DNA from 2 places in the Virgibacillus sp. MG-45 genome. Region 2 is predicted to be linked to the other one. Evidence: a T-box and tRNA genes for the amino acid it is inferred to sense, from the RefSeq annotation. Region 2 holds a T-box; the other holds one or more tRNA genes.
The links. A T-box is a leader RNA that pairs with one kind of tRNA and senses whether it is charged. The one in region 2 lies ahead of thrS (threonine--tRNA ligase), so its partner is inferred to be a tRNA-Thr.
Positions count from the first base shown of each region.

Region 1: it encodes a tRNA-Thr, which carries the amino acid that the T-box ahead of thrS (threonine--tRNA ligase) is inferred to sense. The anticodon was not compared.

Region 1 is NZ_JAXOFU010000015.1:48,557-53,180, reverse strand. Features, by position in the region: gene fabI (enoyl-ACP reductase FabI) at 1-732, opposite strand, end outside; tRNA gene SPK86_RS14175 (tRNA-Glu) at 1,054-1,125, shown strand; tRNA gene SPK86_RS14170 (tRNA-Val) at 1,214-1,289, shown strand; tRNA gene SPK86_RS14165 (tRNA-Thr) at 1,355-1,430, shown strand; tRNA gene SPK86_RS14160 (tRNA-Tyr) at 1,470-1,554, shown strand; tRNA gene SPK86_RS14155 (tRNA-Gln) at 1,565-1,636, shown strand; tRNA gene SPK86_RS14150 (tRNA-Lys) at 1,810-1,885, shown strand; gene SPK86_RS14145 (hydroxymethylglutaryl-CoA reductase, degradative) at 2,172-3,461, shown strand; gene mvk (mevalonate kinase) at 3,458-4,420, shown strand; gene mvaD (diphosphomevalonate decarboxylase) at 4,474-4,624, shown strand, end outside.
Region 2 is NZ_JAXOFU010000002.1:296,139-300,762, reverse strand. Features, by position in the region: gene SPK86_RS03740 (replication initiation and membrane attachment family protein) at 1-237, shown strand, start outside; gene dnaI (primosomal protein DnaI) at 258-1,184, shown strand; gene ytxC (putative sporulation protein YtxC) at 1,390-2,241, shown strand; T-box leader at 2,304-2,532, shown strand; gene thrS (threonine--tRNA ligase) at 2,629-4,572, shown strand.

The DNA.
Region 1 (4,624 bases), on a different contig from region 2:
TCCTGTAACGCCGCGTGCAAGCTCGCTTAAGAAGAAAAGTGTTGCATCGCCTACTTGATCCTGATCAACATTTCGGCGCAATGGTGCTTTTTCTTCTATGGTTGAATTGATATCGTTAAAGCCAGATACCCCTTTAGCAGAAAGTGTTCGAATTGGACCTGCTGAAACGGCATTTACGCGGATGCCATACTTTCCTACATCTTCAGCCAAGTAACGGACACTAGCCTCTAAGGAAGCTTTTGCAACACCCATTACATTGTAATTTTGAATGACGCGTTCGGCACCTAAATATGTTTGTGTAACAATGCTGCCGCCTTCTGTCATAATTTCCTTCGCTGCTTTTGAAACGGCCACTAATGAAAACGCGCTGATTTCATGAGCTACCAAAAATCCTTCACGAGAAGTGTCGGCGTATTCTCCTTTTAGCTCTTCCCGATTTGCAAAGGCAACAGAATGGACAACACCGTGAATCACTCCAACTGCTTTTTTTATTTCATTAAAAGCTGCTGTAATACTTTCATCACTAGCAACATCACATTCTACAATTAATTTTGCTTCCATGTCATTTTGTTCCAATAACTTTAGTAATTTTTTGTGTGAGCGTTCCTGTCTATTTGTAAAAATAAGGTTTGCACCTGCATTATGTAAGGACTTTGTTATTCCCCAAGCAATGCTTCGCTCGTTTGCCACACCCATAATAACGATGTTTTTGTCTTTTAATAATTGTGACATAGGGCACCTCCATGTTTATTCATTGCTTATATTATACCTTAATGGACATTGTGAATAAAGTATAAATTAGTATTAGATTATAACACCTGGTTATAATTAAGTGGTGTTACATCAAAAAGGCTTATAGAAAATCGGTTCATTTCACTTGACCGTCTTCCCTTTAAATGGCGGAGTGGCAGTTTTTTTAAACGAATATGAGGTGAATAAAAAAATAATAATAAAAAAAGATAATTCCTCTTTACAAATACAAATAATCTGTATATAATAAGATTCGTTGGTTTTCGACAATTGCGTTCGAGAATAAACTACTTTTCTTTGCAAGGCCCGTTGGTCAAGCGGTTAAGACACCGCCCTTTCACGGCGGTAACACGGGTTCGAATCCCGTACGGGTCATCGTACTTTTTAAAACAGCTGTGATGCTAGGCATGTAGAGTATGCGACTGTTAGTTGCAGCACATGCACGAGTCACACGCTGTGCGTCGGAGGATTAGCTCAGCTGGGAGAGCACTTGCCTTACAAGCAAGGGGTCGCAGGTTCGAGCCCTGCATCCTCCACCATTTTTTATTCACCTTCTACATCGTATAATATATGTGATGTAACGAATAATATAGTAAGGTGTTTTGCCGGCCTAGCTCAATTGGTAGAGCAACTGACTTGTAATCAGTAGGTTGGGGGTTCAAGTCCTCTGGCCGGCACCATTTTTTTTGAATAAATATGTGGAGTTCCGTTAATGATATGGAGGGGTAGCGAAGTGGCTAAACGCGGCGGACTGTAAATCCGCTCCCTCAGGGTTCGGCAGTTCGAATCTGCCCCCCTCCACCATTTATATTATTGGGCTATAGCCAAGCGGTAAGGCAACGGGTTTTGGTCCCGTCATTCCCAGGTTCGAATCCTGGTAGCCCAGCTATTAAATATATAGTCTTAAAATCCTAGCGATTAGCATCATATTTGCTCTCGCTTTTGTTTTTTCTCGGTAGAGTTACGTTTGAACATGAGTAGCATTTTTATTGCGCATCGATTCCTTTTTAAACGATTAAGTTTGCGCTGGACGCAATACATACCGATGATATCTCACAGGAGCCATTAGCTCAGTCGGTAGAGCATCTGACTTTTAATCAGAGGGTCACAGGTTCGAATCCTGTATGGCTCACCATTTTGAAAATGGGTGTTAACATTTAAATACGATACATAATATAAAATAAACAAGGTAGTTATTATTGACAGCCTTGTTTATTTGCATTTTTAGGCGATTTTCACGATAATAGAAACAGAAAAATTATTTTACACGTTTCTAACATTGTAAAAATCCTACTGCAATGAGCCTATATTTATATTATAATGAAATTACGCTCAAGCACTCACAAAAAATTAAAATTTTTATAAGCTAATATATAGAATTGTAAAAGGTATCATGACGATATACAAAAGGATGGAATAGCATGAACTCTTCCAGAATCCCTGGTTTTTACAAAAAGACAGTCGAGGAACGTAGAGATATACTCTTACATCAGCATGGTTTAACATCAGATGAAATAGAGCTTCTCTCTACAGAAGGTGCACTGCCAATAGCGACGGCTGATAAAATGATTGAGAATACAATTGGAACATTTTCGTTGCCACTTGGATTAGGATTAAATTTCCTTATAAACGGGAAAGATTATATTATTCCTATGGCAATTGAAGAGGCTTCTGTTGTTGCTTCAGCTAGCTATATTGCAAAAATCGTTCGAGATGCAGGAGGGTTTAAAACCGAATCCACCGGAAGAACGATGATCGGTCAAATCCAAGTAGTCGGATGTGCCGATTTTTATCAAGCAAAAAATGAAATATTAAAGGAAAAGACAGCGCTAATTAAAGCGGCAAATGCTGCTTATCCGAGCATTGTAGCAAGAGGAGGAGGGGCTGTAGATTTAGATGTCCGAATATTAAATGACGATCCTCAAGCTACCTATGGACAAATGCTTATCATTCATGTGTACATTCATACATGTGATGCAATGGGAGCAAACATTATTAATACGATGGTGGAATCGCTTGCTCCAACAGTTGAACAAATCACGAAGGGGAAAGTGTACTTACGTATTTTATCTAATTTTGCTGATCAAGCATTGGCAAAAGCGACATGTGTTATTCCGCCACATCTTTTGGCGGATGATGGATTTACTGGCGAAGAAGTACGTGACGGAGTGGTACATGCGTATGAATTTGCAGCGTCTGATCCGTATCGTGCAGTTACACATAATAAAGGTATCATGAATGGTATTGATCCAGTTGTTATTGCAACAGGAAATGATTGGCGAGCTGTGGAGGCAGGGGCACATGCCTATGCGGCTCGTACTGGAAAATATGATTCGATGACGACATGGTCTGTGGATGAAGAAGGAAATCTTGTTGGTGAGCTTGAACTACCAATGGCGATCGGTACGGTTGGTGGAGCAACGCGCGTACATCCTACTGCAAAGCTAGCACTTCGCTTGCTTCAAACAGAGTCAGCAGAAGAGCTTGCACAGGTCATTGTAGCGGTTGGTTTAGCTCAAAATCTTGGCGCATTAAAAGCTTTGGCGACCGATGGGATACAAAAAGGGCATATGGCACTACATTCTCGCTCTGTAGCAATTGCGGCAGGGGCCACTGGGGAGATGATTGATATCATTGCAGAACATCTAGTAAAAGAAAAGGAAATCCGTGTTGGAAAAGCTAAAGAATTGGTGGAACAGTATATAAAATGAGTGTAGAAAATGCAACAACTTCAGAACAAATAGCTATCGGTATAGCTCATAGTAAACTAATTTTAATTGGGGAGCATGCGGTTGTACACGGACAGCCTGCTATTGCCATCCCATTTCCTTTAGTTGGTGTTGAATCAGTAGTGGAGTATGTACCAGGTGCGATTAAGATAGATAGTACGTTTTATCATGGTCCAATAGCGTCTGCCCCAAAGTCTTTAAAGGGCGTTATTAATAGTATATATGCGACATTAGAATATCTTGAATTACCAAAAAGTGATTTATTAATTCAAATAAAATCGTCCATTCCGCCTGGCAAGGGACTCGGTTCTAGTGCTTCGGTGGCTATTGCTGTGATAAAGTCGATCTTTGCTTATGCAGAGCGCGCTTATACCCAGGATGAATTACTAAAGCTAGCAAATATAGCGGAGACATATAATCATGGTGCACCTAGTGGGATTGATACGTTAACAATTACAACAGAAACTCCTATTTGGTTTGAAAAAGAACAACCAATTCATTTTATTAAGCCTGCAGATGATTTTCACTTTATTGTTGCCGACTCTGGTACAATTGGTGATACGCGCTCTGCGGTGCAATCGGTGGCTGATCTATTAAAGGCAGCACCGAAAAAGATCCAATCTAAATTAGAAAAGATTGGTTCGTTAACACATCAAGCTAAGCATGCTTTAGAAAAGGCTGGGAAGCAAATTCTTGGTCAGTTGCTTGACGAAGCTCAAAAAGAGCTGGAGGCATTAGGAGTGAGTGATGCTAGTTTGAACCGGTTAATTCACATTGCCCGACAAGAAGGTGCATTAGGTGCCAAATTAACAGGTGGTGGGAATGGTGGCTGTATTGTTGCGCTTGCTCAAAATGAAGTGCATTCAAGACAGCTTGCCGACAAACTACGAAAATTCGGTGCACATACAGTTTGGTCATTTGTATTAAAAAAGCATGACTAATTGTCCCATTATAATAAAGAGATTGGCTTGTTTATTGATAAAGGAGATACACAATGAAGGCGACAGCACGTGCACATACAAATATTGCGTTAATTAAATATTGGGGAAAGCGTGATGAAGCTTTAATTTTACCTACAAATAATAGCTTATCACTAACACTTGATGGTTTTTATACAACAACAACGGTAGAATTTCGTGAAGCGC
Region 2 (4,624 bases):
ATGGCATTTGCTAAAAAAGAAAAGCAACGCTATCAGAATCAGAATGGAACAAAAACGAAACAACCGTATCGAGGACGCACATATAATACAGAGAAAAAAGAAGTTGTGCCTGATTGGTTTAAGGATCGGAAAAAGCAACAAGCCTCTCCCGTTGCTTCGAATTCGATTGATGTGGCAAAGGAAAAACAAGCGATGGCTAATTTCCTAGAAAAGTTTGCTAGAGAGCAAAATAAATAATTTTTTTAAGGGTGAATGTGATGGAACCAGTCCAATCAGCACTTAAAAAGTGGATGCAATCAAATGGTAATTTTAAGGAAAACTATGAAAAAATAAAGCAAGAGGTGCTACAGGATCCTGAAATTAAGGCATTTCTTTCTACATATCCCGACCTTACACGACGAGAGATAGATAAAAATCTAATTAAGCTGTATGAATATAAAACACAGACAAAACAATGTAAAGATTGTTCTTCCTTAGGCTCGTGTAAAAATATGTTAAAAGGATATTCACCTGTTTTGGACGTATTGAATAATGAAATTCATTTGTCCTATGAAAAGTGCCATCACCGGGTTGTATATGAGAAAGAAATTAATCAGCAAAAGCTTATTCAGAGCTTGTATATGCCAAAGGATATTTTGGAGGCAAATTATAATCAAATTGACGAGGATCCAAATCGAAGTGCGGCAATAGTAGAGATTAATAAATTTATGATGCAGGCAAAGGATGGTATTCCACAAAAAGGCCTTTATTTTTACGGGCCGTTTGGTGTCGGAAAATCCTATTTCTTAGGTGCTGTGGCTAATTTGCTTAAAACGTTTCACATTTCATCTATGATGATCTATATGCCAGAGCTAGCTAGAGAGATGAAAGCCTCTTTAAAGGACGATTCTTTAAATAGAAAAATTGATCTTTTTAAAAAAATAGATGTACTTATGTTGGATGATATCGGTGCTGAAATGCAATCTGCTTGGTTCCGCGATGAAATACTTGGTTCTATTTTACAATATCGAATGATGGAACGACTCCCTGTATTTTTTACAGCTAATTATAGTATGGAGCAGCTAGAGGAACTTCTATCAACAACAAGGAATGGGATTGAAACAGTAAAGGCTGGAAGGATAATTGAACGCATTCGTCAAGTTAGTACAGAAGTTCCTGTATTCGGAAAGAACCGACGATCTTAATAATAAAGACTAGAGTTGAAATTTTCTCTAGTCTTTTTTGGTGGCCATTAGAAAAGGATAGGAAATTACTATTCACTAGCTTTGGCGAATGGATACAAAGTGGAAAGAAAGAAAACTATAATTGCTAGTTTTAGCAGACCATACATTTTTTTAAGACCATGTCCATATAATGTAACAGTTTGGTTTGGATGAGGGTGATGTAGGTTTGCTGGAGCTTTATTTTGAGTCAAATGAAGAGGTTATAAGCTTTTGTGAGTATTTATTTCATTATAGTAAGCGGATTGAATTGCATTGGAAAACCGACGAAGATTGGGGGAATCGACTGCAAATTGCGTATCAATTAACCGAGCATGAAATGGTAAATGCAATCGCAAAGGCAATGACAGATGTATTTGTAGAACATCGTTTAACAAAATTGATTAACACGATTATTACAGATTGTTATTATTATTCAGATGCAATTGAAATTGAACGAATAATGGATTTAACACAATGGATTTTTTCTGGTGAAGATATTGATCGGAAGTGGATGCAAGATGAGAAAGATTCCAAACGCTTGCTGTTGTCCCTATTTATTGCCAATATAAAAAATAATACTACTGTTCATTATGATTCCATTGTTAATTTTCGACTTCGTGCTTTTCGTGATCAATTAATTCATTTGGTCGGTGTAGCAATTGATGAATTTAAACGAGAGGAGGAGCATCAAGAATTTATTAACACACTTCGTGAATATATTTTAAAAAAAGAAACACGCTATCCAATAATACATGTTTTACAAGGAAGTTCATTTCTATTTTTTAAAAAGGATGGAAAACGTTTTTCAGAAAATGAGCTCCGATCCATTATGAAGAAGGAGCCATTATACATTGTTGGTTTGGATGGAGACGAATTTAATTTAGCGCCATTAATAGCACTTTCTCCTAATAAAATTAAAATCTATGGAGACCATCCATCAGAACCGAAAACAATGACCGTTATTAATGTTTTTCAGGAAAAAGTCGAATTTGTACCATATCATGATTTTCCATTCCCAATTCAATTGAAAAATCAATAAATATACCTTGATTTTAAAGCGTGTTCAGGCTATAATAAATTTTATATTTCATTGTAAATGAAAAACAAGTAATGATGAGGACGAAATCGTTTGGTCTCTGCGTAGTTTAGAGACGGAAGTCAAGGCTGAAAGCTTCCGCTACCCAGCAAATGATTACCACCTCTGAACTCTACTGTTGAACGAAAGAGTAAATAGTAGCGTCATCTCTGCGTTAAGGAGATAAAGCCGTAAGCATCGAAAGCTGTTTGCGGGAAATAGGGTGGAACCACGTGACCAACGCTCGTCCCTTTGCTTTAAGCAGAGGGATGGGCGTTTTTTAATTTTTATGCTTTTCTCTGTTTATGAAAGGAATACGAATAGATCAAAAAATAAGAAGGAGTGTAGAACATGGCAGAAATTAAACTCATATTTCCAGATGGTGCAGAAAAGCAGTATCCACAAGGAATTACTGGAGAAGAGGTAGCAGCATCTATTTCCCCAGGACTAAAAAAACAAGCCCTGGCTATCAAGTTAGACGGGCAGCTTGTTGACTTACGAAGAAAGCTAGACAAGGGTGGAAAGCTAGAAATTATTACGTATAAGGATGAGGAAGGCATTGAAGTAATGCGGCACTCTACTGCCCATTTATTAGCGCAAGCGATTCGTCGTTTATACAAAGAGGTGAATTTTGGAGTAGGTCCTGTAATAGAAGAAGGATTTTATTATGACATGGATATGCAGCATTCCATTACTCCAGAGGACCTACCAAAGATTGAAAAAGAGATGAAGCGGATTATTGATGAAAATCTTGAAATTGAACGGATTGAGGTATCCCGTGAAGTAGCAAAGCAAATGTTTCAAGATATTGAAGATCCGCTCAAGCTTGAATTAATCGATGCTATTCCAGAAGATGAACAGGTAACTATTTATAAGCAAGGAGAGTTTTTTGACCTTTGTCGTGGTGTCCATGTGCCATCAACCAGTAAAATTAAAGCATTTAAGTTATTAAGCATATCTGGTGCATACTGGCGTGGGGATAGTAATAATAAACAACTGCAACGAATCTACGGAACAGCGTTTGAAAAGCCAAGTCAGGTAGATGAGTATTTGCGTATATTAGAAGAACGGAAGGAACGCGATCACCGTAAGCTTGGGAAAGAATTGGAAATCTTTACGGTAAATCAAAAGGTTGGCCAAGGGCTACCAATGTGGCTTCCGAAAGGAGCAACCATTCGTCGTATTATAGAACGCTATATTGTCGATTTGGAAGAACGATTAGGCTATGATCACGTGTATACTCCTGTATTAGGCAGTGTGGAGCTGTATAAAACAAGTGGCCATTGGGATCATTATCAAGACGATATGTTCCCTGAAATGCAAATGGATAACGAGGACCTTGTGCTAAGACCCATGAACTGTCCACATCATATGATGGTGTATAAAAATCAACTGCATAGCTATCGAGAATTGCCTATTCGCATAGCTGAATTAGGAATGATGCACCGTTATGAGATGTCTGGTGCTTTAGCAGGCTTACAACGTGTGCGTGCGATGACATTGAATGATGCGCACATATTTGCTCGTCCAGATCAAATGAAGGAAGAATTTATTCGCGTTGTAAACCTTGTTCAGCATGTTTATAAGGATTTTGGCATTAAGGATTATTACTTCCGTCTTTCCTATCGTGACCCGAATGATAAAGAAAAATATATTGATAATGATGAAATGTGGGAAAAAGCACAAGCAATGTTAAAGGAAACAATGGAAGAAATGAACCTACCATATGTGGAAGCAGAAGGAGAGGCTGCATTCTATGGACCTAAGCTTGATGTCCAAGTAAAAACAGCGTTAGGAAAAGATGAGACACTTTCTACTGTTCAGCTTGATTATCAGTTGCCAGAACGGTTTGATTTAACGTATATTGGCGAGGATGGTAAAGAGCATCGCCCGGTTGTTATTCATCGCGGAGTTGTCTCAACGATGGAACGCTTTGTTGCCTTTTTACTTGAAGAGTACAAAGGTGCATTTCCGACTTGGCTTGCACCTGTGCAAGTAAAAGTTATTCCTGTTTCACCTCAAATTCATTTAGATTATGCAAAAGAGGTAGCAGAAAAGCTTCAATTCCAAGGAATTCGAGTTAGTGTCGACGAACGAGATGAAAAAATCGGCTATAAAATTCGCGAAGCACAAACAGAAAAAATACCTTTTTCTTTAGTTGTTGGTGATAACGAAATGCAGGATAAGTCAGTAAATGCGAGAAGATATGGTGAAAAGCAATCTGATACAATGGCATATCATGCTTTTGAGGATTTGATTGTGGAAGAAATAGAAAAGCGTACGTTAAGAAAATAGTTCTGAAAAGATTAGAACAGTACAATGAATTTCTAAAGCGCAGTTGACGAAG